DNA from 3 places in the Cobetia sp. QF-1 genome. Region 2 is predicted to be linked to each of the others. Evidence: predicted binding sites of a transcription regulator. Region 2 holds the regulator's gene; each other region holds the start of a gene.
What was found. Region 2 encodes sigma-54, which starts transcription at its own class of promoters, with help from an activator protein. Its sites were predicted from a motif close to TGGCACNNNNNTTGCTNT; they were not measured.

Region 1: urtA (urea ABC transporter substrate-binding protein) is a predicted target of sigma-54. The motif match lies at 2,717-2,734, and genes of this name have one in related genera.
Region 3: CFN46_RS13840 (DUF3305 domain-containing protein) is a predicted target of sigma-54. The motif match lies at 4,656-4,673, and genes of this name have one in related genera.

The regions. Positions count from the first base shown of each region.
Region 1 is NZ_NBVS01000009.1:101,288-112,269, forward strand. Features, by position in the region: gene urtB (urea ABC transporter permease subunit UrtB) at 1-1,193, opposite strand, end outside; gene urtA (urea ABC transporter substrate-binding protein) at 1,374-2,648, opposite strand; gene CFN46_RS14850 (heparinase II/III family protein) at 3,037-5,289, opposite strand; gene CFN46_RS14855 (acyltransferase) at 5,316-5,906, opposite strand; gene CFN46_RS14860 (transporter) at 5,977-7,758, opposite strand; gene CFN46_RS14865 (TauD/TfdA family dioxygenase) at 8,302-9,441, shown strand; gene CFN46_RS14870 (HD domain-containing protein) at 9,441-10,040, shown strand; gene CFN46_RS14875 (LysR substrate-binding domain-containing protein) at 10,200-10,982, shown strand, end outside.
Region 2 is NZ_NBVS01000001.1:621,813-632,794, reverse strand. Features, by position in the region: gene tldD (metalloprotease TldD) at 1-352, shown strand, start outside; gene yjgA (ribosome biogenesis factor YjgA) at 510-1,013, opposite strand; gene pmbA (metalloprotease PmbA) at 1,090-2,469, shown strand; gene mgtE (magnesium transporter) at 2,618-3,973, opposite strand; gene CFN46_RS02805 (HPr family phosphocarrier protein) at 4,268-4,537, opposite strand; gene rapZ (RNase adapter RapZ) at 4,530-5,435, opposite strand; gene ptsN (PTS IIA-like nitrogen regulatory protein PtsN) at 5,548-6,018, opposite strand; gene raiA (ribosome-associated translation inhibitor RaiA) at 6,028-6,336, opposite strand; gene CFN46_RS02785 (RNA polymerase factor sigma-54) at 6,925-8,373, opposite strand; gene lptB (LPS export ABC transporter ATP-binding protein) at 8,602-9,342, opposite strand; gene lptA (lipopolysaccharide transport periplasmic protein LptA) at 9,346-9,930, opposite strand; gene lptC (LPS export ABC transporter periplasmic protein LptC) at 10,069-10,755, opposite strand; gene CFN46_RS02765 (HAD family hydrolase) at 10,755-10,982, opposite strand, start outside.
Region 3 is NZ_NBVS01000008.1:9,179-20,160, reverse strand. Features, by position in the region: gene CFN46_RS13865 (bifunctional acetate--CoA ligase family protein/GNAT family N-acetyltransferase) at 1-202, opposite strand, end outside; gene CFN46_RS13860 (histone deacetylase family protein) at 467-1,513, shown strand; gene CFN46_RS13855 (helix-turn-helix domain-containing protein) at 1,693-2,325, shown strand; gene CFN46_RS13850 (helix-turn-helix transcriptional regulator) at 2,525-3,490, opposite strand; gene CFN46_RS13845 (formate dehydrogenase accessory sulfurtransferase FdhD) at 3,487-4,461, opposite strand; gene CFN46_RS13840 (DUF3305 domain-containing protein) at 4,765-5,364, shown strand; gene CFN46_RS13835 (DUF3306 domain-containing protein) at 5,361-6,176, shown strand; gene CFN46_RS13830 (4Fe-4S dicluster domain-containing protein) at 6,595-8,634, shown strand; gene CFN46_RS13825 (molecular chaperone) at 8,675-9,361, shown strand; gene CFN46_RS13820 (hypothetical protein) at 9,513-9,743, shown strand; gene CFN46_RS13815 (molybdopterin-dependent oxidoreductase) at 9,982-10,982, shown strand, end outside.

The DNA of each region.
Region 1 (10,982 bases), on a different contig from region 2:
AGGCTGGCGAACACGACCAGCGCGAAGCCGATGATGTAGAGACGGTTGAGCGTCAGTGACAGCGCCTCGTTGACCATCAGCGAGCCGCTCATCCATTCAGGCGTGACCACGATGCGATTCAAGGGCGAGATGGTGGTGCGCACCAGCTGCTGCAGGATCAGGCTGATGCCGAAGGTCGCCAGCAGCGTTTCCAGCGGACGTCCCTTGAGGTGCTGGATGACACTGCGCTCGATGATGACGCCGACTGCCGCCGCGACCAGGAAACCCGCAGGAATCGACAGCAACAGCGCCAGCCCAGGTTGGCCCGGCAGCAGTTGCTGCATGCCCCAGGTGGTATAGGCGCCGAGCATGATCAGTTCGCCATGCGCCATGTTGATCACGCCCATGACACCAAAGGTGATCGCCAGACCTATCGCCGCCAGCACCAGCACGGAACCCAGTGACAGGCCGAAGTACAGGGTCTCGAACCCGCGGTTGAGCTTGAGCTTCTGCTGGATACCTGCCAATGCCGAGGTGGCTGCCTCGGCCAGTTCAGGGTCATCACTGGCGGCGGCACCGTTGAGCGCCGCGATGGCCGCGCTGTTGAGACTTCCGGAGAGACGCTCCAGCGCGGCCATGTCGCCACGGGCCTCCAGCTGCTGGATCGCCAGTGCTTCTTCCAATGCCCCGCGAACGCTTTCATCCTTCTCGCGCTCGATCAGGAGGCCCAGCTTGTCCGTCATGGCGTCAGTGACACTGCCACGCAGTCCTCGTGCCGCCTGTAGACGAACCGACTCATTGTCGGAGGTGAGATCGATCATCGACAGCACACCATCGACATGACCGCGCAGGGAATTGTTGATGCGCAGCGTATCGATCTCGCGGCGCGAGATCTTGCCGGCGGAGTCGCCGCTCAGCGCATCGGAGACCGCCCAGTCACGCCCACGGTTGTTGTCGATGATCAGGAAACGCTCGCCGCTCTTGAGGCGAGCCAGCTTGCTTGAGGAGAAGGCTTCCAGCCAGCCACGCGCGCGCGTATCGCCGCTCACGGCGATCTCATCGATCACGGCCGGCTTGGCGGGATTGCGCGCCTCGGCAAGTCGATTCAGCAAGGTCTGGGCAGCGCTGTCAGACAGACGCGCTGACTGCCCAGTCGCGGATTCGGACTGGGCAGCGGCAAACAGGGGGAATGACAGAAGACAGATCAGCAGCATCCTCTGCCAGCACCAGCGAAACATCATTGCAACGGAGATAGACATCAAGAAGGCCATCCATGGTGAACGCGCGAAGGCGTCATCAGTCTCCGAGGGCATCGCGACCTCGGAGACTGACACTCAGCGAGGCGGCACGCAGGCTCACATGCGCGCCGCCTCACTCTCAGAACGTGCTACGCATCATTGCGTGGCGACGTTCTGTTGAGCCCCACAGGAATGGGTCACGACGTTGTAGTTGCCGCACTCCATCGGTTTGCGCCAGTCACTGATCAGGTCTTTCGAGCCTTCCAGATAGTCCGACCAGGCATCGCCTGCCACGGTGGAGGGGGTCTGCCAGACGACGGAGAACTGACCGTTGTCCTGGATCTCGCCGATCAGCACCGGTTTGGTAATGTGATGGTTGGGCATCATGGTGGCGTAGCCGCCGGTCAGGTTGGGAACGGATACGCCGATGATGGCGTCCTTGACCGCATCGACCTCGACACTGCCCGCCTTGCGAGCGGCTTCCATCCACATGTTGAAGCCGATGTAGTGGGCTTCCATCGGATCATTGGTGACCGCATCTTCCTTGCCGGTGTAGGCGATCCACTCATCGATGAAATCGTAGTTGGCGTCGCTGTCCACGCTCATGAAGTAGTTCCAGGCCGCGAGATGGCCGACCAGCGGCGCGGTATCGATACCGGAAAGCTCCTGCTCGCCCACCGAGAAGGCGACGACCGGAATATCTTCGGCCTTGATGCCTTGATTGGCCAGCTCACGATAGAACGGCACATTGGCATCGCCATTGATGGTCGAGACGACAGCCGTTTTCTTGCCGGTGCTGCCGAAGGATTTGATGTCAGACACGATGGACTGCCAGTCGGAGTGACCGAACGGGGTGTAGTTGACCATCACGTCCTCATCGGCCACGCCGTGAGACTTGAGATAGGCGGCGAGAATCTTGTTGGTGGTACGCGGATAGACGTAGTCGGTCCCGGCCAGCACCCAGCGTTTCACGCCGACATCGTTCATCAGATAATCCACTGCCGGAATCGCCTGCTGATTGGGCGCCGCCCCGGTATAGAAGACGTTCTCGGAGGATTCCTCGCCCTCATACTGCACCGGATAGAACAGCAGGCCATTGAGCTCTTCGATGACTGGCAGCACGGACTTGCGTGACACCGAGGTCCAGTTGCCGAAGATCACGTCGACCTTGTCCTGGGCCAGCAGCTCTCGTGCCTTCTCGGCAAACAGTGGCCAGTTGGAGGCGGGGTCGACCACGACGGGCTCAAGCTTGCGGCCCAGCAGTCCTCCCGCGTCGTTCTGCTTCTTGATCAACATCAGCATGGTGTCTTTCAGCGTCGATTCACTGATCGCCATGGTGCCGGACAGTGAATGCAGAATGCCGACCTTGATCGGCCCCTCTTCCGCCTGGGCGACATTGGCCAGCGAGAAACCGACACAGGCGGACAGCATTGCGGCAGCAATTTTCTTGTTCACGACATTCCCTCGTATCTTGTTGTACTTGTTATCCCTCCTGTGCTGGTGCAATTGATGTGCCAGTCAAATATCAATACCGCTGCCAATGGCCATTGTTCCACCCTGCCAATGCATGTCGCGAATATCAGCTGCACCAAACATGGGCACATTGATGGGCGCAGGCACGGACATGCACCACCGCGAGGCCTTCTTGTCCCATGCGAGAGGCAACAGGAACATCACAACCACGCGCGAGCCGCTCATGGCGATACGATGGTCTCAACTGGTGCATGTCCTCACATTAAATGCTGAGACATAAGGAAGGCGGGCATCAGCCAACTCCTCATCACCACATGACACGAGCAATGCACGACACGCGAGCGCATCAACTCACCAGACTGACATCACTACGCCTGACCATGAGCGACTCGTCAGCCCAGTGGATGCTGAGCGTCTGATCACCCAGCCGGATCCGTGGCGCCTGATTTTCGCTCTGGTCGCCCCCCTGGCTGACATCCTGGCTAAAACAGCTGGCGATAACGTGGTGCCGCGTGCGGGCCGCCAGTCTCCAGGTCATGTGGCTGACATCCTGACGCGCATCGCTGTCGATGATGTCGTGCTCCTCGTTCGACTCGCCGCCGCCGGACTGCACATAGCCATGCTGCAGCGTCGGTGTCAGGTCAGGATGACTGTTCAGCCGTAGCCGATAGTCACGCTGCCCGGCGCTCAAGGTAAAGGTCGTTTGCTGTTGCGCACAGGCCACCGCCGAGTGCAAATTCCACTCCACCGCGAAGGGCTGTTCTGCCGAGAGTTCATCGTGTATCACGAGGCCAGCGTCACGTAGCAGCACGAGGGTGCGAATGACACGAATACCCCCTGCATAGGCAGCGCTCATGTCCAGACGTACCACCATGGCGTTCTCACGCTGATCACGTGAGAGAAGCTGCGCAGTAGCGACGGGATCATCCAGCAGCTGCCCTTCCCCCGCGATCAGTGGAACGTTATGTGCGCGCGAGGTGCGCGTCCACTCGCGATGATGCTGACTACCGAAAGCGTAGCCATAGCTGCCGGTGGGACATAGTAGCGAGTGACCGTTGTCGATGAGACTGATATTTCCCTGGTCGGCATGGCGATGAGAGCTGTTGCCGAAGGGGCTGCAACGGTAGCGCAACTCCACCCTCCCGAAGCGTTCGAGACCATGCCCGGCATGCGGGTAGAAGGCATGACGGGAGTCACCAGGATCCTGATGCTCAGTCCTTGTCTGCTGCTCAATACGTTCGTGTGTTAAACGTACCTGATCCAACGTTGGGATGACGTCCAGCAAGTGAAGCGAGTAGATCTCGATCCTGTCTTCCAACAGGCGACAGTGCTCGATATCTGCCACGCTGCCAAAGCGTTGTGCATAGATGCGAAGCGGATTCTGAGCAAAGAAACCCGGCCACTCCTTACCTTCAGGTCGACACCAGAAGCCATCACCGAACGGATGAAGATCATTGTCCGCCACGACAAAATCTCGGCAATATTTCAGATAATTCTTATAGAAAGGATGCTGATAAAAAGAAAACCCTGAGAGGCGCTCCACCGCCAGAAAGAACGGATGAAACCACTTGGTATAAGAGGAGGAGTAAAAGGCGCCTTCTGCCCACCCGCCATCGGCACTACCGTAGAACGGTAGAACGCCCTGGTAGAGATCAAGTGCTTGTTGCATCCATTGCGTGCACTTCGCGCGGTCATGCTCCTTGTGTAGCACCAGAGCCGCTACTCCAAGGTAGGCAGGCAAGCGTGAGGTATGCGAATGGCCGGGATATTGAGCAAAATCATCCTGCTGTAAACGCAGCACCATCTGCTCTGCCACGCGAATCAACAGTGAACGCACGAATGCACGCTCACCTTCTGCCAGTAGAGGCCGTAGCCAGTGATAGGCAAGGAAGACATTGCGCGCCAGAGACAGCCCGACTTCATCGCCCCATTGGCACGGTCGCACGAGAGTCGCAGGACCGTCCGTGCTCCATTCCGCTAATTTGAGTAGACGCTCGACCGCCGCCTCTCCGGCAGCTTGATCGTCTTCGATGCGGTACAGCAGGCAAAGCGACATCAGGTCCCGATCAACCCACTCTCGAATTTGATGTATGGCTAATCGCTTATAACTCTCACGACCATCACGATAATGGTCAGGATAGGCAGGCAGACTATTGTTCAGCGCAACCTGCGCTGTCGCTTTCATTCGCGCGAGATCCTCCTGCGCATGCTCGCGCACCTCGGCAATGTCCTCATCGAGATACAGCATCCATTGATCCCGCGCTTCGCAGGCCGCAAACAACTGCGCTGGTACTGGAGGAAGGTAATCAGGCTCATCGCCGCTGATGGTAAACGGCAGCCATTCCGAGCTATCACCCATGTCGTCCGTGACGCGCCATTGATACTCGCCGAGGGCCAGCAAGGTATCGCACAACACCGGCGAACGGACCTGCTCTCGGCACAGACATTCGCCCGTATCGCGCTTCAGTAACTCGAAGGTATAGCGGCTCTCGGCACTCAAGATGGGCCAGTGGAAGGCGGGAGGATTGGTGCAATGCGGCAGCGCTTCACTGGGCGACAGAAACACCTGAAAATCATGATCTCTGGATAACAGCAACATCTCACACTCTCCTGATGCCAAAGGCACTAGCCCCAATGATATTCACCCGTATCACGATCAATCCTGCCGATCTGACGTGCGGGGCTGCCAGCAACGATGGCGTACGCAGATACATCGGTAGTCACGACTGAATTGGCGCAGACAAGGCTGCAGCGTCCGAGCGTACATCCAGGGGTCACGACGACGCCTGACGTCAGCCAGGCACCATGCTCAATGACGACGCGGCCTTTCACCTCATCAGAGCGCGCACTGAAACAATCATCTTGGGGCGAATATTGATGATTGGAGGCAACAATCGAGACATGTGGGCCGATCAGCACCTGCGAATGAATGGTCACATCGCCATTGATGTAAGCGTGCAAGCCTATATACACATGCGCGTGGATATTCGCCTTGTCGTTTGGCCTGACAATGGCACCGGGGGCAATACGAACTCCCTCATGGGTAAAGCCCAAGATACGGGCTCTTTCCTGATCATCCTCACGATTATTGCTCGCGTGTAAATAGAGAGTGAATTTCTCGAATTCTTCCTCGCTTAACGTACCACCGTGCTTTGACTGAACAGACATGTCGCCTCCTGACTGAACCGTAAAATCCTCTAAAAAACTCAGCATCACATAAAGAGAGAGGATCGCTCCCCTCTCTTATATGTGATGTTTGGGCACTACGATGACTTGTGAGCGGGACTCATGAGTGAGACGTCTGATAACTCACGTCATGTTCCTTGGCCTGACCGATGCGATTCATGAGGAAGCCAAGCGCCCCGAGAATCACCGCGATGCTGACGAAGATGAGACGCCCCGTCATGTCGTTGGGCACCAGTACCAGCAGCAGTACCCCGAAGGCGGAGGCCATCAGCAACTTGCCTAGCAGCAGGTACGGCTGACGATCCTGCTCAAGTGTCTCAGGCGTGTCTTTGGAAATGACCGGTGTACTGACATTGTCGAAGAACTCGGCAATCTCCGCGGCACGCTCCGCTGATGGCGCCTTGTAGAACAGCGTCGTGAGCAGGAAGAACGGCAGCGTGATCAGAAGGTGTCCACCGACACCCAGGGTGACGGATTTCAGCTCGGCAAACTCGCGCCCTTCCATCGGCTGCGCCATGCCCATCACGGACTGCACCATCTCCGGCGTGACGCCAAAGGCAATGATCGCCGACACGCACATCCCCACCAGAATGGTGCCCCAACCGGCCCAGTCCGGTGTCTTGCGAATGAAGAAGCACAGGATAGCCGGAATCAGGAGCGGGAAGCCCACCAGAGTACCCACCAGCATCATCGCGTCGAACAGCCCGAATTCCTGCAAGGTGGTCAAGAATAGCCCCGCGCCGATCACGATCAACCCGAACATGGCAGTGAAGATCTTGCCTGCCAGCATCAACTTCTTCTCATCGCCATCCTTGCAGAAGTAAGGCTCGTACACGCTCTTGACGAGTATCCCGGCATTACGGTTGAGCGCGGAGTCCATCGAGGACATCGTGGCGGCAAACATCGCCGATAGCATCAGGCCCACCATGCCGAGCGGCAGTTCACGTCTGACGAAGATGTAATAGGCCGCGTCTGCCTGGTTGCTGCCAAGGTCTGCCAGGCCCCAGCTTGCCGGGTCAGGATAATTACCAGCCACATACCAGGCCGGCAGGAACCAGACACAGGTGCCGAACAGCGTCAAACCACAGGCGAGCAAGGCCGCCTTGCGCGCATGCTTGGTATCTTTTGCTGCCACATAGCGGTAGGAATCGATCATGTTATTGGTGCTGAAGAACTGCTTGACGAAAATACAGATGAACCAGCCGACAAAGAGATAACCGTAGCTGTAGCCATCACCGAGGAATGCATGCTCCGGCAGGCCTTTACTCAGCAGATTGTCGATACCTCCGGATTTGACGATAGCGACGATCGACGCCACAAATGTCATGACCGTAAGGAGTACCATCTGCAGAAAATCTGAGGCGATGACTGCCCAACTGCCTCCGACCAACGACATGAACAGCACTACGAAACCTGCCCCGGCAACAGTTTGCGCAATAGGGATATCCAACACCGCACTCACGAAGACTGACAAACCATTCAACCAGATAGCCGCCTGCATGACATTCAGCGGAACGTTGGCCCATGTAAAGACTTGCTCATTGACGCGCCCAAATCGCAGTCGTATCCCTTGAATCGGGCTAACGACGCGCATCTGCCGTGCTTTGGCAGCAAAGAAGAGATAGTTGATGAAATAGCCCGTCGCATTGGCGACAAAAACGACAGCAATGGATATCCCCCCTGTCAGAGCCTTGCCCATGAGGCCAGTAAAGGTCATGGCACTGAGCGACATCATGAATGCAGTGGCACCTACCATCCACCATGGCATTCGACCGCCGCCACGGAAATACTCATTGGTAGATTTGGATGCGGAGCGGTATAGCCAGCCCAGCAACATTAGGAAAATAAAATATACTATAACAATCAGTATATCGATGTTCATTATGTGCCTCTTTATATTTATATGGCGTATGGCGTGCTGATAGAGAGCCCAGCGTTAGAATGTCTGCTCTCAAACTCCTGCCTCTTCTTGTCATACCCTCGAATTCCGTCACGACCCTCCTTGGCCAACCGGAATGAAACACCGTTTTATTGAAGCTATCAGCAGGAGCTAAAAGATGAAACATCGTTTTAATTCTTAATCGGTATATGAAAATCACTTTATATGAAGTTTTGCTAACTCTGGTCCTGACGGGCATCTGATCGATAATATGAATGCCAACAAGATACCTGCAAGCAATTGATTTATATCGATAAAAATTTAATAAAAAGAGAACATTAGCGTTAAGTCTCATACCGCCGGCATCAGTGGGATCGCGGGTTCATGACCGCGGTAATACGACGAATTGCCCTATCAAAAACAGGGAGGAGATATCTCTACATGCGAAAAATGCATACCCTCCCATAACTGACGCCCTCTACTTAAGTCTTAGCTGTCACTCGCATAATGCTCATCAATTGCCCTGAGCTTATGGAGAGACCCAACATGTCCTTATCCCTGACAGAGTCACCACTCACCCTGAATCTAGTGACAGATGAGGGTCTCGAACCCATCAGCCCACTGTGGTTACGTGAACGTACTCAGGATCCTGAGCAGCTCGACGAAGTGACGACTCAGCGCCTATTTGATTCGCATGCGATTGACGTCAACATTGCATTGACTGCCGCGCAGAGTGTCGATGACACGCATATGGAATTCACCTTTAGTGACGGGCATTGCGAGGTGTATGACCTCACCCTGCTGGCGCATGAGCTGCAGGGCATCACGCCGTTTCCCAAGGCCGAGAGCTGGGATGCGAGCATCGATCAGCAGGCGCAGCGCGTCGACTGGGAGAAGATGGGCAACAACGAGGACTTCCAGCAGGCATTGAAGGCCTACCTGCGCTTTGGCTACATCGTCGTCACCAATGTACCAACCGATCCCAAGCGCATCCTGGAAGTCGCAGGTCATTTCGGTTACGTGAAGGACACCAACTTCGGCAGCTACTTCGAGGTGTATTCGCGCCCGGCCGGCAACGATCTGGCGTACCGTAGCGTGGCTCTAGGACCGCACACCGATAATCCGTATCGTGATCCGGTGCCGGGCATCCAGATGCTGCATTGCCTGGTCAACGAAACAACTGGCGGTCTCTCCACGCTGGTCGATAGTCTGAATGCGCTCAAGCAACTCAAGCAGGAGATGCCGCAGGGCTATGAACTGCTGCGCACCACCCCGGTGGGCTTCCGCTTCCTGGATGATGGCACTGAGCTGACGACCCGCCGCTGCGTCATTCGCGAAAATGGCGATGGTGAGCCGATTGGCGTCAACTACAGTCCACGCTTGGACAGCCTGCCCCACATGTCGCTGGAAAATACTCGCCAGTACCATCAGGCACGCCAGCGACTGGGGCAGCTGTTCCAGCATCCTGACAATGAGATTCGCTTCCAGCTCGAGTCCGGAGAGCTGATGATGTTCGACAATACCCGCGTGCTGCATGGCCGTACGGCGTTCGACACCAATGAGGGGCATCGCCACCTGCAGGGCTGCTATATGCACGGTGATGGTCCGCGTGAACGTTTCGCCACCACTCTGATGCGTCAGCGTCAGCAGCAGGCACAACAAGAAAACCGTGAGGAAATGGCGTAATGGATCAGGTTTCATTCACCCAGATGAAGGACGGCACCGCAGAAGACTATGCGTTGCTCGAGCGTCTTGAAGACCAGTTCAATGAAGGGTTGGTAGAACGCCTTCTGCTTGCCTTGCGCAAGCTCGACGATGGCCTGAGCGGTTACAAGGTCAGCCGTCTGGAGCACTCGCTGCAGTCTGCCGCGCGCGCCGAAGCCGATGGCGCCGATGATGATCTGGTCGTGGCCACCCTGATTCACGATCTCGGTGATGAGCTGGCCCCCTACAATCACTCGCAGCTGGCAGCTTCCATCATTCGTCCGTACGTGCGTGCCGAGGTGACCTGGATCGTCCATCACCATGGGCTGTTCCAGAAGTTCTACTACGGCCATTTCTATGGCGAAGACCGTAACGAACGCGACATCTACAAGGATCATCCGTGGTTTGAGAAATGTGTCGATTTCTGTGAGCGCTATGATCAGGCGGCCTTTGATCCGGACTACCCGACACCGTCACTGGAGCACTTCGAACCGGCCCTGCGCCGCGTCTTTGCGCGCAAGCCCTTCGATCCGGCAGTGATCGGCGAGGAGCCCAAAGGCGGTTTCGACAGCCCGGTATAAGACATCCCCCTGTGCTTGATCGGTATCGTCATTGCGACACCGCCGATTGATGAATATCGCCTCGTCGCGTATAAGTGCCGCCTACCCTCTCGGTAGGCGGCACTTTCATATTCATCTCCGGGCATTGGCCGCCGTCCCGGATGCGCAACGAGGACGCCCGTGCCTGCCCGCAAGACACCCCCAACCCCTGACGAGACGCTTGGCGCGTCGGATGACCTGCCCTCACTGCGAGGACTGGTCGCCTTTGACGTGACCGTCAGGCTAGGGTCGATGACGGCAGCAGCCACTGAGCTCGAGACCATCCAACCGACAATCTCCCAGCGCATTCGCGCGCTTGAGGAGCATCTCGGTCATCCCCTGTTTGATCGTCGAGGCGGACGGCTTGAACTGAATGCCTGCGGCGAGGCATTGCATGCAGAGCTAGCTCCCCATCTTGCCGGCATCTGTGGTGCCGTCAAGGAAGTGCGGCGCCAGGCACACAAGCGCGTGCCACTCATCACCATCGCGGCCGGCGCGGGCTTCATGCATGTCTGGTTGCGGCCACGCCTGGAGCGGCTCGAAAAAGCCTTCCCCGACTGCACCTTCAAACTGTTGCCGATTGATCGTGATGAAGCACCGGAGATGCAGCTGGCTGATATCGCCATTCGCTTTGGGCCGCCATTACAGGGCGAACAGCGCGATATTCTGGTCGTGCAGGAACGCGCCTTCCCAGTCTGCTCACCGGAATATGCCCACCGGCACGGACTGGAAAACGGCCTGGATGCCGAGGCGCTGTCGCGTATCACGCTGCTGCATCTGGACATGCGCGACGCACGCTGGCTTGACTGGTCGAACTGGTGCCGCCATGCCCAGCTGCCCGTACCGCGCCTGGATAAAGCCTTTCCCTACAATAACTTCCCACTGACGCTCAACGCTGCTCTCAATCACCAGGGCGTCGCGTTG
Region 2 (10,982 bases):
CTACATGTTGGGTGGCGATCGCGATCCGCAGGAAATCATCAAGAGCGTCAAGCGTGGCCTCTACGCAGTCAGCTTCGGTGGCGGTCAGGTCGATATCACCTCCGGGCGTTTCGTGTTCTCTGCCAGTGAGGCTTACCTGATCGAAGATGGCAAAGTGACCACACCGGTCAAGGGCGCGACCCTGATCGGCAATGGGCCGGAAGCGATGGGGCGTGTCTCGATGATCGGCAATGATCTAGAGCTGGATACTGGCGTCGGCGTGTGTGGTAAGGATGGTCAGTCAATACCGGTAGGCGTGGGTCAGCCAACTCTCAAGCTTGATGAACTGACGGTCGGTGGAACCCAGTCCTGATTGCGTGGGTCGCGCCGAACTGGTCGTGTGGCAGGCAGATCCTGTGAGAGGCAGGTCGTGTAACAAGCCAAGTGCTTCTGCTTGAATCAGAGACGACAACGCCGCAGTGGGATGACCACTGCGGCGTTGATGACGCAATACGTGAAGAACTGCTCTGTTACAGATCTAGCTCTGCACGTAGCAGCTTGAACAGCTTCTTGGAGCTGTTGGGCTCCTTGCCTGCATCACGCTCGGCACGTGCATTACGAATCAGCTGGCGCAGTGCCTGACGGTCTACATGAGGATAATCCTCAACGAATATCACGAAAGCCTCGTCATCGTCGAGCAGGCGATCACGCCAGCGATCAAGGCGCTGGAAGGATGCATCACGACGCACGTTTTGCTGCTCCATGGCCTGGAAGACGGCACGCACTGCATCGAGATCTTCCTTGCGCATCAGCTTGCCGACGTACTGCATGTGACGACGCAGTCCTTCGTGACTACGAATACGGTGAGATTCGTCGATGGCGGCCAGCATGTCATCAGAGAGCGGGAACTTGTCGCGCTGACCGGCCGGCAGTTCGATGATCTGCTTGCCCAGTGCCTGCAGCTCGATCATTTCACGCTTCAACTGGGATTTGCTGGGACGCTCGGCGAGCTCCACAGGTCTTTCTTTACGCATGCCAATTCCAACGAGTCGGGGAAATTTGCGGCAGTATAGCACTGCCAGCGCTCCGTCTCCTCAGAAGGAGAACATCATGAGCCAGGCCTTTGATGCCGTTGCTCAGCAACAACTGCTCGAGCGTCGTGTCAGTGAAGCTCTTGAGCTGGCCCGCACGCTGGGTGCCGACGCCTGTGAGGTCGGCGCTAGCGTCGATCAAGGCGTGAGTATTTCGGTGCGTGATGGCGAGGTAGAAACCGTTGAACTGTCACGTGATCAGGGTATCGGCGTGACGGTTTATCTCGGTAATCGCAAGGGCAGTGCCACTTCCTCGGATGCCGGCAGTGAGTCGATCAGTGCTGCTGTCGAGAAAGCGATCTCCATTGCGCATTACACCGGCGAGGATAGCTTTGCCGGACTGGCCCCTGCTGAGCTGATGGCCACTGAATTCCCGGATCTGGATGCACATCATCCTTGGGCGATCAGCGTCGATGAAGCGACGGATCTGGCCTTGGCCTGTGAGAGTGCGGGGTTGGCGATAGAAGGGATTGCTCAGTCTGAAGGTGCGAGCTTCTCCAGCGGTGAAGGCGTGCAAGTGTATGGCAACAGCCACGGCTTCCTCGCCAGCCAGTGCGGCAGTCGTCACTCGATGTCCTGCATGCTGATTGCCAAGGATGACCAGGGCATGCAGCGCGACTATGACTACACCAGCGTGCGTAATCCGGTCGACCTGCGTTCACCAGAAGAGGTGGGTCGTGAAGCGGCGCGGCGTACACTTGCGCGTATGAACGCTCGCAAGGTTGCGACGGGTCGTATGCCGGTATTGTTTGATCCGCAAATGTCCGCTGGGCTCGTGGGCCACTATCTGTCGGCAATTGCCGGCGGTGCCTTGTACCGTGAATCGAGCTTCCTGTGCGATAGCCTGGAGCAGCCACTTTTCCCGGAATGGCTCACTATCTGTGAGAAGCCACGTGAAGTGGGCGGCATGTCCAGCGCAGCCTTCGACAACGATGGCGTGGCGACACGTGACAATGTCTACTTTGCCGATGGCAAGGTGAAAAGCTACATGCTCAGTGCCTATAGTGCTCGTCGCTTGGGTATGGAGACCACTGGTAACGCTGGTGGTGCGCGCAATGTCCGTCTCGAGGCACCATTGACCTCGCTGGAATCCATGCTGGCCCAAATGGGCACTGGCGTACTGGTCACTGAATTGATGGGGCAGGGCGTGAATGGTGTGACGGGTGACTACTCGCGCGGCGCGTCTGGTTTCTGGATCGAAAATGGCCAGATCCAGCATGCTGTGGAAGAGTTCACCATCGCGGGTAATCTGCGCGACATGGCAGCGAACCTGCTCGCGATCGGTGATGATGTTGACACTCGCGGTAGTATTCATTGCGGTAGCTGGCTGATTGGAAACATGACGGTGGCGGGCATGTCGGAAGCCGGTGATGAGGAAGGCGAGCTTGAAGGTGAGTAAAGCTTAAAGCACGAAGCAGCGTCTGAGCTGTAAGTCACGTGCGATTGAGTCGATAAAAAAAGGCCGCCCCGATGAGGGGCGGCCTTTTTGTCTTTCTGTCTGGCAGCGGGGGGCTGATACACGATGCTGGTGTCGCAGGTAAAACTCGTTATAGATAGAGCCAGGTCGCGAGGCCGAGAAACGCCATGAAGCCGATCACATCGGTCACGGTCGTCAGGATGACGCTACCGGAAAGCGCCGGATCAATACTAAGCTTCTTGAGCAAAACCGGCAGCAGGGTCCCCGTCACGGCAGCGATGACCAGGTTGATCATGATGGCCGCGCCGATAATGGCCCCTAGTTGAATATCGCCAAACCAGGCAATGGCAATGCCGGCAACCACTACAGCCCATAGCATGCCGTTGAGCACAGCGACGATGATCTCGCGTTTGAGCAACCAGCGGACATTGCCGCTTTTGACGTGACCTAGTGCGATACCACGGATCAATACTGTCAGTGCCTGAGAGCCCGCGATGCCCCCCATGCTGGCGACGATCGGCATCAGTACGGCGAGCGCCGTGATCTTCTGGATAGTGCCTTCGAACATACCGATGACGGCTGACGCCATGAAGGCCGTCAGTAGATTGATGCCTAGCCAGATGGCGCGGCGCCAAGAGGTACGTAGTACGGGTGAAAAGGTATCTTCGTCCTCATCCATCCCCGCCATCGACATTACTTGATGCTCGGCATCGCCGCGGATGACGTCGACTACGTCATCGATGGTAATACGCCCGAGTAGATTGCCGTCGCCGCCTACCACGGGCGCCGAGATCAAATCGTGTTTCTCGAACAGCGAAGCGACTTCAGTTTCTGGCATCAGAGCAGCAATCACTACGCTATCGGTATCCATTACCTCGCGCACCGTAACGCTGGGGTCAGACACCAGCAAACGATTGATGGGCAGGGTACCGATGAATTCATCACGTCGTGAAACGACCAGCAGTGTATCGGTAGAGTCCGGTAGGCGTTCGTGACGGCGAATATAGCGCAGTACTACATCGAGGGTGATGTCCGGGCGGATAGTGATGGTATCCGTGTTCATCAGGCCGCCGGCAGTATCCTCGGGGAAGGACAATACCGTCTCGACGCGTTGGCGTTCTTGCGCTTCCATCGAGTCGAGGACTTCGAGAATCACTGCATTCGGCAGTCGCTGGAGGATGTCAGCTACGTCATCCGGCTCCAGGTTCTCGGTCGCCGCGAGAACATCTACGGCGTCCATATCGCGCAGGAAGTCGGTCTGGATATCCTCGCCAAGGTACTGGAGGACATCACCCTGTAATTCGGCGTCGACCAGCTCCCATAGCAGGTTACGTTCCTTGGGCGGCGACGACTCGAGCAGGTGAGCGACGTCGACGGGTGCCAGGCCACGATTGAGCATGCGCCTTGCCTGATTCAGCTCGCCGTTTTCCAGCGCCTGTGACAAGCGGTCGAGTTTTGGCTTGATTTTACGTGACGTCTTGCTCATCCGTCGGCTTCCCCTGTCGACATTAAGGACAGCGTTGATTCTACCATTGGCGCAGGGGGTCTAGTCGATAAAAGAAAACAGTGTTTCTTATCAAAAGGACAATAGTCGCTCACGAAGAAGAGGTTTAGCCCTTGGTCAATGACGTGATCAGGTATAGATGAGTAGAAAGGCGATACGGAAATGCGGGGGGAGAGGACAGGCGGAAGAGATAGTCAGAAACAGGGAGGGGGGCGCAGGAGGAGTGAAAGAGGCGAAAGAGGTGCCGCGGCAGTATCATCGTGACAAGACCGGCGCTTATTCGTCCTCCTCGAAGCGAGCTTCGAATAGCGCTGTGATGGCAATCATGGCCTCGTCAGCATGTTCGCCCTCAACGTCGATTATCAGCGATGTGCCGCAGGGGGCCGCCAACATCAATAACGCCATGACATTGGTGGCATTGGCGCGGCGCTCTCCGTGGCTGACCATGACTGTCGCTGCAAAAGGAGCGCAGCAGTTGACCAACTTGGTTGCGGCTCGAGCGTGCAGGCCGCGTTTGTTGGTCAGTGTTAGCTCGCGACTACGCATCGCCATCCCCTTGCGCATCTGCTCCATTGAGCGCGGTATGAATACCGAGTTCACGGTGGCGCAAGCGGACTTCCGGCAGTAATGCTGCAAAATGAGCAGCAAGCTTTTCACATAGATAGACACTGCGATGCTGTCCGCCAGTACAACCGACCGAGACCGTCAGGTAGCTACGATTGCTGGCCTGATATGCCGGTAGCCAGCGTTCTAGCCAGCCGGCGATATCATCGTGCATCGCCTGTACGTCGGGATAGTGTTCGAGGAATTCCACAACGCTTGCGTCGCGGCCGGTATCGGCGCGCAGATTGATATCCCAGTAGGGGTTGGGCAGGCAGCGCGCATCGAACACCATGTCAGCATCAGTAGGGACGCCGTGCTTGAAGCCAAAAGACTCAAACGTGAGAGTCAGGTGGCGAGAACTATGTTGCGCGACTTGCTCGGTAATGCGTGAGCGCAAGTCATGCACGCTCAAACTGGTTGAATCGATGATGAGGTCAGACTTCTCGCGGATAGGCGCTAGCGTCTGCTGCTCAATCTCGATGGCTTCTGCCAGGGTGCGGTCGTTATCGCGTGTCAGCGGGTGACGACGGCGTGTGGCGGAGTAGCGCTCCAGTAACACGCGGGAATCGGTCGTGATATAGACGACCTGTACGTCCATGCCACTCTGACGTACATCGTCGAGCAGCTCAGGGAAACGCGTCAGGGCATCAGGAAGATTGCGTGCATCGATGGATACCGCGATGCGACGACGTGTAGGACTGTCTTTCTCTAGCTGTTCGACAAGCGGTGCCAGCAGCATGCCGGGAAGATTATCGATGGCATAGTAGCCAATGTCTTCCAAGGCCTGAAGGGCGATCGATTTACCGGAGCCAGAGCGGCCACTGATGATCACGATCTTCATGAATGCTCTCCAAAGGCGAGGTCAGCGTAGAGTGAGTGCAAATGGCGCCTGAGAGGGCAGCCCGAACAGTGGCTGTCAGTACAAAAGCCCGGACGATGTCCGGGCTCGATGATCAACGCGCCGGAAGTTCGGCGATGGCTGATGTCAGTACATCGTAGAGTGCACGCTGGCTATCGGCTTGACGTAATGCTGACCGATTGGTGGGCGAGTTCAATAGCTCAGCCACCTGCCCGAGCAAGGTGAGATGTGTGTCATCTGCCTCCTCAGGGACCAACAGCACAAACAGCAGGTCGATGGGCTCTCCATCAATGGCATCAAAGTCGATGGGGTCACCGAGCTTCAGAAAGGCCGCGATGGGCGTCTTGCAATGCGGGCTGCGTGCATGTGGCACGGCCACACCATGGCCGATACCGGTCGACCCTAGTCGTTCACGACCAATCAGGCGTGAGAAGACTTCCTGACTATCCAGGCTGGGAATGTTCTGGGCAATGAAGGTGCTGAAAAATTCCAGCACCCGCTTCTTGCTCCCCCCGGGGACACCGTAAAGCGTGCGCTCGGGGGGAAGGATCTGATCAAGTGTCATGGCAGAAGGTCAACGGGTCCCGGTGCCCTGAGAGCGAGCCTGGGACTTTTCCTTGTGTTTGACCAGCTGGCGATCCAGCTTGTCGGCGAGCGCGTCGATGGCAGCGTACATGTTGAGGTCTTCTGCCAGGGCGTGGAGATCTGCGCCGGCAGCATGCAACGTGCAGGCTGCCTGCTGGCGCTCCTTCTCGATCGACAAAGTCACCTGAACATTGGTGATGTTGTCGTAATGCCGTTCGAGGCGAGCGAGCTTCTCGTTGATATAATCGCGGAGAGGGTCGGTAAGTTCCACATGATGCCCGGTAATATTCACTTGCATGGACACGCTCCTTTATCCAGCGGGTTACCTTTCAATTGTAACCCTTTTTGACTGCGAGCAAACCCTGATAAGACGCTCTGCTACATGGTTTCCGTGCCTGCCGCTGCCAGTAACAAACTTGGCTCGTGTCAGGTGCGTCGAGCGCCTACCCCGACAATGCCCAAGCTTTGAGCAAAGATCAACGCTGCGCTGCATCGTGGCGCAAGGCTTGTCTTCAACTCACTGGGGGAGAACGGAACGTTCCATGACAGAGGAGTGTGACGGTTTGCGCTGGAAGAGTGACAAGAAGGCGACTGTTAGTCGCTAATGTCAGCATGTACGTCGATGTTAGTGGGCGTCTTGGATTGGTCAAAAGTACGGGATGAGCACGAAGGAGGCGGGGTTTTGCGTAAGAAAAGCCGCACGAATGATCGGTAATACTATCGAAAGTGATTTTAAAAACATGCAATTGGGAGTGAGAGGTACATGCTGGCGGTCATGCCTTGGGAGAAAATCGCCGGCTTTCCATGCAAGCCGGCTGATCATGATGTGGATATTTACGATTTTTAAGGCCATGACAGAGGTAGTGGCCTCTGGCTAGCTAGATGATCAGGCCAGTCGCTTGCGTTCGCTAGAGGAAGGAATACTCATGGCTTCGCGATATTTTGCGACGGTGCGGCGTGCGACTTCAATGCCATCGCTGGCGAGTAGGTCGACCAGACGTGAATCCGACAGCGGTTTGCGCGCCGGCTCGTCCGCAATCAGTTTTCGGATACGTGCGCGAATGGCGGTACTGGAATGTGCATCGCCATTGCCGCTCCCTCCCACTTGGCTCGAGAAGAAGAATTTGAGTTCGAAGACGCCGCGAGGGGTATGAATGTACTTCTGAGTCGTGACGCGCGAGATAGTGGATTCGTGCATCTCGACCACTTCAGCGATATTGGCGAGGATCAGAGGCTTCATGCCTTCCTCACCTTGCTCAAGAAAGTCGATCTGCCGCGCCATGATTTCACGCCCTACCTTGAGCAGTGTGTCATTACGTGACGAGAGACTTTTCATCAGCCAGCGCGCTTCCTGAAGATTATCCTTGAGGAAGGTGTTGTCCACAGACTTGTCTGCCCGCTTGATGAGCGCTGCATATTCCGGCTGGATACGTAGCTTCGGCAGCGCTTCGGGATTGAGCTCAACCTGCCAGCCGTGACGAGTATGGCGTACCAGCAGGTCAGGTATCACATAGTCACTGGCGGGCTCCCCCCAAGCGGAGGCTGGGCGTGGGTCCAGTGCTCGTATCAGTCGAATGACGTGGTCCAGCTCAGCATCATCCAGTCCCAGGCGGCGCTTGAGTAGCTTGCGATCATCGTTTCCCAGCGCTTCAAGAAACTGACGTACCAATCGCCGAGCCTGCGCGAGTAGCGGCAGGTCATCGGGCAGCAATGCCAGTTGTAGCAGCAGGCATTCGCGTAGATCGCGGGCGAAGACGCCAGTGGGATCGAACTGCTGCAAGCGTAGCAGTACCTGCTCTAGTTCCGAGGCTTTGAGGCCAGCCAGCCCTTGCCCCCGCAAGCCATCGACTAGCTCGTCCAGGGTCAGGCTCAGGTAGCCTGCACCGTCCACGGCATCAATCAGGCTTTCCGCCATTTGCCGTTCACGGTCGTCGAGGTCGGTCATCGCTAATTGCCAGCGCAGATGATCTTGCAGGCTTTCTACACTGGTGTTGCGCTCGAAATCCTGGCCGTCATCACTGCCGCTACTACTTCCTGAGCTTGTCAGGCTGCCAGCGTGATCCTGATAGAGGTCCGACCAGTCACTATCGAGAGGATACTCTTCCGGGATCTCGCTGTTTGTTTCGGCAGTGGAAATCTCGCTCGCATCCTGTGCTTCAACGACTTCCAGCGCCTCATAGTCCTCGTCGAGTTCCAGCATGGGGTTGGACTCGAGCGCCTGTTGAATTTCCTGACGCAGGTCGAGCGTCGACAACTGAAGCAGTTGAATAGCCTGCTGCAGTTGTGGCGTCATAGTCAGCGAAGTGCCAAGGCGGAGTTGCAAGGTGGGTTTCATGGGGCTGTCGATTCACGGCAAAGGAACGTGCTTCTACGCTATACCGTGGGTCGGGGCACTGACAAGGGGCGAAAGAGATTATTCAAGCAACTTGTATGCCATGTTTCAACGAAGGTGGTATGGACGTCATGCTCAAGGCTGATACCAGTGAGGTAACAACATCCTTGAGCATGTAATGTCATTCTGCGAGGGACGGCGATACGAGGTGCCTTGCTCTCATGCTACCGATTAAAGCTTGAACTCATGCCCCAGATACACATCGCGTACCTGCTGATTGGCTAGAATGGTATCGGCATCACCGTGCGCGATGATCTGACCGTCACCGACGATATAGGCGGTATCACAGATATCGAGTGTTTCTCGAACGTTGTGATCGGTGATCAGTACGCCAATGCCGCGATCACGCAGTTGTCGCACGATGCTCTTGATCTCGCCTACCGAGATGGGGTCAACACCGGCAAAGGGTTCATCCAGCAGTATGAAATCCGGCTCTGTCGCTAATGCGCGTGCAATTTCGACACGCCGACGCTCACCGCCAGAGAGGCTCATGCCGGTGCTGGCGCGGATATGCGTGATGCTGAACTCATTCAGCAGCTCTTCAAGGCGCGCTTTGCGCCCGTTGCGATCAAGGTCCTTGCGTGTCTCCAGAATCGCCATGATGTTGTCGGCCACTGACAGCTTGCGGAAGATTGAGGCTTCCTGTGGCAGATAGCCGATGCCAGCGCGTGCCCGCAAGTGCATGGCAGAGTCGGAGAGATCATTGTCATCGATGGTGACGCTGCCGGCATCGGCGCGTACCAAGCCGACAATCATGTAGAACGAGGTGGTCTTGCCAGCACCATTGGGTCCTAGCAGGCCGACGATGTCGCCTTGACGAATTTCCAGCGAGATATCCTTGACCACCTTGCGCCCCTTGTAGGCTTTGGCCAGGTGGCGTGCGCTGAGCGTGCGGAGGGGAGCGGCAGTCATGACTCAGTTTTCCTTGCTGGTGTTGGCGCCACGCGGTGTCAACGTCATGTGTACGCGTGAACTGCCGTCGCTCTTCTGTGAGGCGTCGCTGCTGTTGTTGGCATTGACTTGGCGTTTGTCGAGGAAGTACTCCACGTAGCCACCTTCGAAGGTGTCATCACCCTTTTCGAGACGAGCGTTACCGACCAGTTCTACTCTACGTTCCAGTGCATGGTAGAGAATGGTATCTGCCCAGCCTTTGACCAGCTTGTCGTCTGGAGTGGGTTTCTGTTCCAGATAGGCACGCTTGCCTGTTGCCTTGACCAATGAGATCTCGCCGCTGTTGGCGCGGCTAATGTCAACGCGGCTGGCATCCAGCTTCATGCTGCCCTGGCGCATTTCGACACGGCCGGTATAGGTTGCAGTGCCGGCTTTATCATCCAGTGACAGGGAGTCGGCAGCGATGTTGATCGGCTGATTGGCATCATTGTCGAGCGCTAATGCTGCTGGCGCAGTGATAGCCATGCCGAGTGTCAGGCACAAGGCCATGACACTGCTGTTAAGAGTCTGTCGCCAGGCCGTCAAGGGCTTGAGAGTCGTTGAAGTCATGGGGTGCTCCTTGGCAGAACCGGGTATGTCTTCTCGATCAGGCATGCCATCGGGAAGCAGTGAATAAGGGAGTCTATTGGACTGGCAGCACGTGGGATGTGCTCAGCCGCGCTGACTGTACGCTAAGTACCATGATGATTACTGACTGGCTTCAGGTGCGGCTTCGAAAGTGCTGTTGACGCGTCCTTCGCTATCGTTTGAGGTAGCATCGCTGCCCTCATCGATACGTTCAGCTTCCTTGCTGGCCGCACTCTTGCCCTTGCCGGGTTGAAGCGTGCCGCGTACACGACCGTCCAGCACGGCGGAGTCCTTGGAAAGATCCGCGCTGAAGCTGTTGCTTTCGATATGCTGACCATTCTGGGTAATGACGACGGGTACGTCGCTCCAGGCACGGTTCTGTTCGCGGCTGTAGTTCAGTACGTCAGTATCCAGTGTCCAGGCATCGGAAGGCTGACGCAGCTGTGCGTTGCCCTCTAGCGTGAAGGTGTCGCCACCGGCACTGAGAACGCCGCGCTTGCCAGTGGCATACCAGCGGCGGTCCTCGCTATCGTTGGTGCTAATCTTTGGAGCTTGCGCGATGGTGACATCATCCTCGGGCGTATGCTCAATGTGCGGGGAAGTCATGTCTTGAAACGGCACGCCCCGCGCATCGAAGCGAGTCATGTCAGCCCCGTCAAGATAGTAGTCCGGCTCACCGCTGTTGACCTGTGTACCTATGGCAGATTCAAGGCTATTGCGCTGCTCTATCAGGGCGAGTACGCCACCGACCAGCAGCAATAGCAGCATCAACCATAGACGCGGAGAAGGACGGGGCAAACGTAACATCAGGCGTTCGACCTCTGTAGATAGGTATCGAGCACTGACGCCCAGTGGCCCTGTGCCTTGAGCAGTAGGTCACAGATTTCGCGTACGGCACCCTCACCGCCTGAGTGAGAGGTCACCCAGTTGGCTTCGCTCAACACATAAGGCATGGCATTGGGCACGCTGATACCGAGACCGACGCGACGGATAGCTTCGCGGTCCGGCAGGTCGTCACCACAGTAGGCAACCTG
Region 3 (10,982 bases), on a different contig from region 2:
ATAGATCACTCACACGCCGCACACAGCTCACGCCATGCACCGTCTCATATCCCTTGGGATTGACGACCTCAAGAGTGCCCTTGAACCCTCCTTCCAACAGATTCCTGAGTACCTGCCCGCCAATGGAATGCGTCTTTTCCGAAGCGCCAATGACCGCCACGCTGCGGGGCTCGAAGAAATTGCGCAGAAATCGCGTGCTCATGTGCTTGTCCTATCAGACCTGCGTAGTGAATACCTTCATCTCAGCATGCCGCGAACGATGTTCCCTGAACAGCCACATGCAACGGATAAATCTATTCGATACATCGCACCCTACCGCAACACGCAACGAATAACGCAGCTTCTCCCTCTTAACAGCAAGAACGTCCTTCGCTAGACCATCCGCCACTATCTTGCATGGCGCTCGGCTCTTAATGTAATGCCTATACTTTGCATTATGACAAACGCTTTACCAGCGGGCATGCCGATGATCACCTCATACATTTCTCATAGCGACTGCGCTAACCACTTCATGGGGCCAACACACCCGGAAAGTCCGTTGCGCCTGCAGGCGATCGAACGACGTCTAGCGCTGAGCGGAGTGATTCAACACGTTCAGCAATACAACGCCAGACCTGCAACGCTCGAGCAGCTTTCGCGTGCGCACCCTCTGCGCCATCTACAAGCACTAGAGAAATGCCCACCGCAGAATGGTCAGTTACTGGCCCTCAATGACGACACGCTGATGTGCTCCGATAGCCTGATAGCAGCACGCTTGGCAGCCGGTGCAGTCGTGCGTGGAGTAGACCAGGTCATGCGCGATCAAGCTGATAACGTCTTCTGTGCGGTACGCCCCCCTGGCCATCACGCAGAACGTGCCGATGCCATGGGCTTCTGCTTCTATAACAACGTTGCAGTAGGCGCATTACATGCACGCCAACACTACGGCGTGAAACGTATCGCCATTCTTGATTTTGATGTACATCAGGGGAATGGCACGGTAGATATCTTCAAGCACGACTCGGACACTCTGGTCTGCTCATCCTTCCAGACCGCCATGTATCCTTGGCGTTATCTGGAAAGCAGCTGGGACCACATCCACAATACACCGCTTGAAGAAGGCAGTGGCTCCCTCACTTTCCGACGCGCGATAGAAACTCAGTGGTTAAAGCGACTCGACGACTTCAAACCGGAGCTGATAATGATATCCGCTGGCTTTGACGCACATCGCGAAGACCCGATGGCAGAATTGTGCCTTGAGGACGATGACTATTACTGGGTTACACGCTTCGCGATGGACATCGCACGACGCCATTGCCACGGACGTATCGTCTCGGTCCTGGAAGGCGGCTACTGTCTGGACGCGCTCGGCCGCAGTGCCGAGGCCCACATCAAGGCGCTGGTGGGCTTACCGATGGAAGATGGCCTATCCACCACTTCACGCCTCACCCCCAAAACGAGCCATGCCTCCACCACCAATGCTGATCATGCGGCTCGGGGCACCGACAGTGATCGTGAGCACCGACTGTTCTGACCCGTTTCCTTCTTGCAGGAAACATCGGTGGCTTCCCGAGCAGCATTCACGCTGTCGCTGATAGCAATGCACATGACTTGTCGAGACTCTGTGTGGTTTTCCATTCGTGATAAGCTGGCGAAAAAGTTTCCTATAGTAAACATATGGCCGCCAGTGCCCCAGACGACAGCGAAGCCCTCATGAGCACACCCACTGACAAGGATGCAGCCGTCCGAATCGCCTCCGGCCGCAAGCCCTTCGTAGAACCTCTAAAGCTTGGCGAGCGCGTCAAGCAAATTCGTCTCTCCAATCACTGGACCCTGGAAGATGTCAGCCAACGTACCGGGCTGGCTCGCTCTACGCTGTCCAAGATCGAGAATGAACAGATTTCGCCGACATTCACCGCAGTGCAGAAACTGATCAGCGGCCTCAACATCGATCTACCCCAGTTACTGAGCCCGCCCAAGCGTCAGAGCGGCACTCTCGGACGCCGAGACCTCACCCGCGTGGGAGATGGCAAGAGCCATCCGACGCCTACCTATGAGCACGAACTGCTCTCATGGCAGCTGGCTCAGAAGCGAATGATTCCCTTCAAGACTCGTGTACGTGCTCGTAGCTTTGATGACTTTCCGGACTGGGTACGCCACGACGGTGAGGAATTCCTGATGGTGCTGGAAGGCAGCATTCAACTCTACTCGGAGTTCTATGAGCCACTTGCGCTGGGTAATGGCGACAGCATCTATTTCGACTCCGATATGGGTCATGCACTGGTTTCCACCAGTGAAGATGACGCCGTAGTGCTGTCCGTCTGTACGCGTACCGACACTGACTAGCCATTATCTACTGATAGCTTTTGGCTAAACCGTTTTAAATATTTATTGCAGCATAGAGAATATTTTACCAACAAAATCATGATAATGAGATTCTAGGAACAAGAGAATAAAAAACGCCTATTAGCGATTAGCTAGTAGGCGTTTTTGTTCTTCATTCTCTGACTTGACGCTCAGTCCTGAAATCTCATCGATTTCACACTCAGTCATGCTGTGTCGCATCGCCACGCCAGATCAACTGACCGCATTCGCGAAGATCGTACCCACCCAGTGACTGAGCTAGCTGGATGCCATGCGGCGTCATGAGGTAACCAAGCATGCCTTGAAACAAATCACGGAAATAGACGTTCCGCGGTACGACAAGATCAAATGCCTCTTCACAGACAGGCACGAAGCCAAGACCAAACTCATTGGCAGCGGACAAGGTACCAGGGCCGACATCAACCTCGCCACGCGCCACCAGTGAAGCAACCTCACGTTCCGAGTAGGCAATCGCGAGCGTGTTGAGCTGTTCGGGACGCATTTGATGGCCTGATAACCATTCCTGCAAGAAACGCTGCGAACCGGCACCCTCCTGACGCACCGCCCAGCGCCGCTGAGCGCCGAACAGCCCGCCCGGATCGACTGGCAAGTGGCGATCTCCATTACGAATGATCAAGCCCTGCGTGCGCCGCGCCAACCTGACCAGCACCCATTGCCGATAGCCATCATGTCCGCGAATCAATGCCGGATGGCGCAGCGCGGCCTCTTCTGCTCGCCCCCAGTGAATGGCGCAAACATCGGCGCGCCCCTGACTGAGCAAGTCCAGCCCAAGCCGCGTCCCCGTCACACTCATGCCATAGAAAGCACTGCCACCATGCTGCTGATTGAGGCGCATGGAAAGTGCAGCCAACAGTGGATCATCACTGCCGGTAAGCATGAGCCGATCAGCTAGTACGCCGTGATGACTGGACTCCAGTATCCATTGCTCTACCAGACGGCGCGGAAATAGCCACTTGCCCGTCACCTTGGTGGCCGGCATGGTACCGTCACTCGCTAACTGATAGATCTTTTTCTCATTGAGGTGCAACAGCCTGGCGACTTCCTGCACCGTCAGGAATGGATTGTCATGGCCAACGGGCGTAGCGGAGGAAGCTAGGGGCGATGTCGGTGCAACGGGCTGATTCATGGCTTGCCTCTCTGCTCCTTGGTGGCATAACTATTGGCGCCCTTTCCAGAGTCTTTCATGACGTCAGCCGCCCGCGGGGCCGGAATGGCATCCAGTACCAGTCGGCCAACAGAATCGATGGCCTGAAAATGCTTGCCCTTGGCACGTGCGATCAGCAGCACGCCAAAGCGCTCTGCCAGCTCAACGCCCTTCTGCGTGACGCCTGAGCGCGACACCAGCACTGAAATGCCGGCCTGAGCGACCTTGAGCACCATTTCCGATGTCAAACGCCCAGTGGTATAGAAGATATTGGCACCTGTGTAGTCCACCGAGCCAGAACCGTCTATTGATCCAAAGCTGTCAACCGATCGAGAGGTCTCTGTCAGTGCTCCACGCAAGGGAGACAGCCAGCTTAATCCTGCCAATGTATCGACCGCATTGTGACGCCCGACATCCTCAATGAAGGCCAGCACCTCATCATCACGACATAACGCACAGCCATGCACGGCACCCGCCTTGCGATAGGTGGCATTATGCGCCGTCAATGCATCGAGCAATCGATAGAGCAACGCCTGACTGAAAGGCCGTGAATCAAGCGCAGAGAGCGACTGACGTTCAAGAAGATTGCCGAAGACCGTACCCTGACCACACCCTGTGGTGACGGTGCGCTTGCCAAGCCGCTGCTCGATATCGTCTGGTAGATGACGTGTCACTACCGATGCACTTTCTACTTCCCAGTCCACCTGGAGGGCTTCAAGGTCTTCAAGCTCACCCAGCAGCCCTTGGTTGCGCAGATAACCGGCGACCAACGCTTCGGGCTCAGCGCCCAGAGTCATCAGCGTGACTATCTCACGCCGATTGAGATATATGGTCAGTGAGCGTTCTGCTGCAATGGATTGCTGATATCGCTGACCGCGCTCATCCATCACTTCGATATCCAACGTGGTAGGCAGCTTGGCATGACTGATCGCAGGCTGTACGGAAGTGTTCATGACGTTGGGTTCTCCCTCATCGAGCCTGATTCACTACACGGCGGTACTGCCGAGCATTTCTAGAGCCACCTTCCACAGCTGTTCAGTAGACTGCGTCATCAGTAGAAGTGCAGCAGTACGGATAAGCGCAGGATACCAGTGTCCTTATCTCAGTGTCTTTTCGCGATATAGACCGATCACAGCACTGCCAACCACGGCATGTTTCTTGCAGCCAATACAGCAGCCATTCAAGACACACCGCCGCGGCGCCATTGCCTTTGATCTATGGTACTCCGCGTCGGACAGCACTCCATGAGATACGCCATGACTCAAGATTCTGACTCGCTTATGGGCGCGAATTCCGACCCACAGACCTCTCCTCGACCACATGTCATGTCTCGTAGTGATGATACGCGCTGGATAAGCATTTCACTGGCACCCACTACCCAGCGACTTGGCCGCTTCAGCATTGACACCTGGTGCATCGCCGAACTCGCGCCAGCCAACGCGGAACATGCTCATCAACACCAGGATGACAGCCCGTCACCCACGGTCGTGAATCACCGTACGCTAGCACTCCAATTGCACCTTACCGAGCGCACCGATTATCGCTACAACCTGCGCTGTGATCAGCCACGACTATTTGTGCTCTGCGAGGAGCGTGAAGACGATGGTATGCAGCCGCGCGTCGTGACGGCCTGCCAGGAAGTCGCCTCTCAATGGATGGATGGTGATCAACTGGTGCTTGACGCCCCCATGCCACCTGCACTGATGGTCTGGCTAGAAGGCTACCTGGCACGCCGTGGCGAACGCATTGATGAAGGCAAGAAGAAAAAACGCAAGGGAGCAGGACGTGCAAGTCAGTCTGGACAACCCCATCAGAATTCTCCGGATGCTCCCCAGCCAGCGGATGACAAGCAATGACCCACAGGCCTGATGACACTGCTGACAAAGGACAGGAGAGCCTTCTGTCACGCTGGTCACGCCGGAAACAGCATACCGACCAAGCGCGAGAAGATGCTCCCCCATCAGCGCTCAAGACGCTGCCACGTACACCAGCGACTCCAGGCATGAGTGCGAACACGAGTGCAGCGACCGCACTCAGCGATGAGGCATCAGCGAGTCTGACGGATGATCAGCCACACTCTGCTGTCGATCAGACCATCGAGCCACACACGAGTGATCAGCTCGCACAAGACTCCGTTGGGCAAGATATAAGTGAGCACGGGACTGACGAAACGCCCGCGTTCGAGCTACCAGATCCCGAGCTGCTTACACCCGACGCCGATATTAGCGCTTTCATGCAGCCCGGCGTGGATCCTGCGTTACGCCAACGTGCATTGCGGCGTATTTTCATGGGAGGGGAGCATTCTCTACGCGATGGATTGGATGATTACGACCAGGATTTTTCCAAGATGCGCCCACTGGCAGCTGGCGTAGCTGAGACGCTGAGACGCTGGACTCACAAAGTCGAGGAAAGCCTCGAGGCACTGGACGAAGAAGAACTGAAGCCACTTGAGGCAGATACGGAAGAGCAAGACACAGCATTGGAAACGAAACACGAAACACAGCAAGAGCAGCAAGAGCAGCAAGACAAGTCACATAATGAGACCAGCACACCTGACAGTACCGAACCTCAGACTGAGGCCACACACGCTGTTGATTCGGATCATCCCACAACCGCCGCCCACCTCACTTCTAACGACACTTCACGGCCATCCATACTGCCAAGATGACACGCTGCGCACTCGCCATGAGTCAATATGACCCAGCTCACCATCCTGACAGAGCATTCGAGGTCAGCCCTATGGCTCATGAGTCACTATAGCGCGCATCAATGAGGCGCACTGTCTGCAATGCACACGCTATATTTTGCATGACGTGCGTGTCTGACGCGTTTCGTACTCTGCTGAGCTATCGGGTACACCTGACAAACGCCCATGACATCTGCCTGCCTGAACTATCCTTCTGGGGCGTCCTGACCGCCTGATAGCGCAGCGCAAAGCATGTCATTGACCACCCACTGAATGACTGTTGACTGCTGACCGGGCATTTGCCTTGAGAATCTGCGGCGACAGGGTCCTGCGACAGCCTTCTGCCACCTGACGGCAGCGGCGACCGACAGGACCGTATCGACCGAAAAGGATGAGCAAGATGACAGCGAGCTCCTCGCACCCGCAGCCGCGTGATCCAGCAGCGCACGGCACGCCCTTGGCCGTACACGCCAGTACCGGCCTGAGCATTGAAGATACCCAACGCTTGCTGAATCAACAGGCTCGCCAGCGCGCCATGTCTTCCACAACTGGCGCTGCAACCACGAGCAGACACGCCACCAGCTTGCCATTGCTCGCCAGCGATGCCGGTAGTGCCCCGATCCGCTATCGCAGCCAGGGCCGTACGCTTCTCGTCGGAACCGAAGCACGCGTTCGCGCATTGGCCAGCCTGTTTTCGCAGCTACCAACAACGCTTCAATTGCCGTTGGTACTGTTGATCAGTGACCAGGACAACAGCGCGCTAGTCTCGCTCGATGAACAGCATTTCACGACCAGCGAAGCATTGCCGTCGCACAGCGCCACACGTGATCTACTCAGCCTGAAGGGCTATCTGGGACAGTTCACGCTGACCAGCGATGGCGTCAACCTGGCCTCCGCCCTGCTGCCGGCAATCTCTGTCATGCAGCCTGATGGCCAATCCAGCCTTCAGCATGTGGCGCATTTTGATCTGATTGCAGACCTGGCAGCCCAGCCTCTCAATCAAGCAGAGCTTGCACCGCCCGGGTATCTACGCGCGACTGAAGCCGTACTTTCTGAACTTGATCGCCTGGCTAGTGATGCGCAACTCGATGCCATAACGCTGCCAGCATTGACGGAATGGGCTGCTCAATTCAGTGAATTGGTCGGCAGCTTCGACAAGCCAAACTATGTCAGCGTCAATCTGGATGTCTGTGCGCATGCCAGCGCTGGCAGCATAGGCTGTACACGCTGCCTGTCTTCCTGCAGCGCTGATGCAATCTTCTCCGTAGTGGGTCGCCGCAATGCACATATCGAAATTGATCCCTTCCTGTGCCATGGCGCGGCCAGCTGTGTCAGCGCCTGCCCAACTGGCGCCCTGAGCTTCACTCAGCCGCCCTTCGAGCAACGCATGGAACAGATTCAGCGGCTTCTGGAACGCTATCAGGATGCCGGCGGCATTTACCCATTGCTGCGCTATCGTCTTGATACCGATGAGGCTGGTTCAGCGGCTGGCTCAGCGGCCGTTTCAGTTGCCGACCAGGAACGCTGTCTCGACATCACACTTGATGAGATCACCGCAACCAGCCATGACGAATGGCTCGCCGCGCTTGCGTTAGGCGCTTCTCAAATACTCGTCGAACTGCCGAGCACTCTTCCGGCTGGCCAACGCCAGCAGTTAGAGCAGGAACGTCGCCTGACGCTTGCCCTGTTGGATAGCATGCAACTAGCCACTGATCACCATGACACCTCACGTCTGGTCTTCATCTCCTCGTCTGTCGAGGGAGAGTCCGCTGAGGATAGTGCCAACGCACTACCGCTGATAGCGCCGCTGTGTGTAGCACTCGCACCGGGTGCTGATAGTGAAGAGGAACATCAGCTCGGCCTGCCCATTGCACGTGATTGGCTGCTAGGCCGACCTGATGAGCGTCCCGGCAAGCGTGAACGCCTCAATCGTGTGCTCGATCATCTGGCGGGCCTTACCGCGGCTGATCTCGCGGAAGAGTCTGTGGCGGTGCCTGAAGGTGCCCCCTTTGGCAGCCTCGCTATCGATACTGATGGCTGCACCCTGTGCCAAGCCTGTGTCGCGGTCTGCCCAACGACTGCGCTGAGCGCTAACCGCACGTCTCCGGCATTGTCCTTTACCCAAGGTGACTGTGTGCAATGCGGACTCTGTGAGCAGTCCTGCCCAGAGCAGGTCATCACGTTGACACCGGGCTTTGCCCCCCAACCTGATGTACGCCGCGAACCGCAGCTCCTCAAACAGGATGTGCCTTTTCCCTGCATCAGCTGTGGCACGCCCTTCGGCTCAACTGCCACCATCACGGCCATGCAGACAAAACTAGCCTCACATGCCTATTTTCAGGGTGATGGCGCCTTGCGTCTCAAGATGTGCAGTGACTGTCGCGTGAAAGACATCTGGCACGAAATGGCACGTAATCCTGATGCCCAACTCAAGGTCTGAGCCAATGACATTCCCAACGGCCTCTGGAGAGACTCCGCCCATGGCGCCTGACGATGAATCAGTGATGAGCCACAGCGTCGAACAGCAGGCATTGCGCTCTGACCTCTATCGTTTGCTGGCACGCTTGGTACGTGCTGCACCCGACGAGGAGCTCATCGCTTTCCTTGCCACGCTCGAACACGATGCCATGACTCTGCCGGGGGCGGATCAGCAGCAATTGCCGAGAGCCCTGGCATCATTGTCTCTGGCCGCGCGCGTCAGTGAACCGCGTCGATTGGAAGACGAATACTTCCAGGCATTGGTCGGCGTGGTGCAAGGCGAGGTAGTGCCTTATGCCAGCTGGTATCTCACCGGCTCGCTGATGGAGATGCCTCTGGTGGCGCTTCGCCAGGACCTCAAGCTCCTAGGATTTGAGCGTCAAAGCGATGTGCATGAGCCAGAAGATCATCTGGGGGCTCTGTGTGAAGTCATGGCCATGCTGATTGACGAACTACCCTGCGAGCAATCCGGCTTCTTCCGTCGTCATCTGGCGAGCTGGGGTGAGCGCTGCTGTGCTGATCTTGCGCGCCGCGAGAGCCCGTTCTACGCCGCTGTCGGCTATCTCGGCCAGGCCTTCCTCAATGCTGAGCGCTTGAATCTCGGCGAGTCCATCGCCGTCAATGCACAACCGGCAGGTGTGGAGACGAATAACGCAGGCGAATGGCAAGGGATTCGCTTGCCCTCGTGAGTCTAAGCAGCGGCAGCTGAACATCAGCAATGCAGTGAACTGAACATGAAAGCGATCCACAAACGTGTGATCGAAGACAGTACTCAAAGACAGCCACGGTCAAGGCGACGTGAATACGCTACGTATCGCCTTTGCCAAAAGGGAGATCAGCATGAAGACTGATGATGACAAGAAAGACACGCACAACCTCGCTCGTCAGGGACGCCGCAAGTTCCTGCGCGTACTAGGAGCCAGTACCGTCGGTGTTGCTGCAGCAGGATCACTGGCAGGCGCCGTCATCCCCGACCAGGCAACCCCTGAGGCCAAGGCCGCTGACAAGAGTTCCGATCGCTATCGCGAGAGTGACCACGTCAAGGCGTTCTACGCCACGCTGCGTGATTGAGTCATGCCGCAAGGTGTGATCATGCAGTGATAGATAGACAGCGCCGGCAGCTGTGATTACCGCAATACTGCCAGCCTGACACGGGCAGCGCGGAGTTTACTCCGCCCGCCATTGACAGCGATAAGCCGGCACAGGTCGAGCACGATGCTCAGCCTGCAAGACCGCCGCTCCCGACTCTGCCCCCTGACTCGCTCACGCGGCCTGGGCAGTGATTCGGGTGACGAGGAGAGATGATGTCATGCGACTGACCCCCACCCCCTCTGCCACAGAGACCTCGGGACTCGGTATCAACCGCCGCCAGTTCCTGAAACGCAGTGGTGTTGCGACCGGCGGCCTGGCCGCTGCAAGCTTCATGGCTGCTCCGATGATGAAGCGCGCCGAGGCCAAGACCGAGGTGTCCAGCGCCCCCGTCGAGACCAAGCGCACCATCTGCTCCCACTGTTCAGTGGGTTGCGGTGTGTACGCCGAAGTCCAGGAAGGCGTCTGGACCAAGCAGGAACCGGCCTTCGACCACCCGTTCAACCGTGGCGCGCATTGCGCCAAGGGTGCATCGCTGCGTGAGCACGGCCACTCGGACCGTCGCCTCAAATATCCGATGAAGCTTGAGGGCGGCAAGTGGAAGAAGCTGTCCTGGGAACAGGCCATCGAGGAAGTCGGTGACAAGGTGCTTGAGCTGACTGAAGAGCACGGTCCTGACAGCATCTACTGGCTTGGCTCGGCCAAGTTCAGCAATGAACAAGCCTACCTGATGCGCAAGTTTGCGGCCCTGTTCGGCACCAATAACGTCGATCACCAGGCGCGTATCTGCCACTCCACCACGGTGGCAGGTGTTGCCAACACCTGGGGCTACGGCGCGATGACCAACTCGTTCAACGACATGCATAACTGTCGTTCGATCCTGTTCATCGGCTCCAATCCGTCAGAAGCGCATCCGGTTGCCATGCAGCACATCTTGCTGGCCAAGGAGCGCTCCAACGCCGAGATCATCGTCGTTGATCCGCGCTTCACACGTACAGCAGCCAAGGCTACCAAGTTCGTGCGTCTACGTCCGGGGACTGACGTAGCCTACATATGGGGCCTGCTGTGGCACATCTTCGAGAATGGCTGGGAAGATGAAGTCTATATCCAGCAACGCGTCTATGGCATGGATGAAGTGCGTGCCGAAGTCGCCAACTTCCCGCCGGAAGAGGTCGAGCGTATTACAGGGGTCGGCGAAGCCGACATGCTCGACGTGGCGCG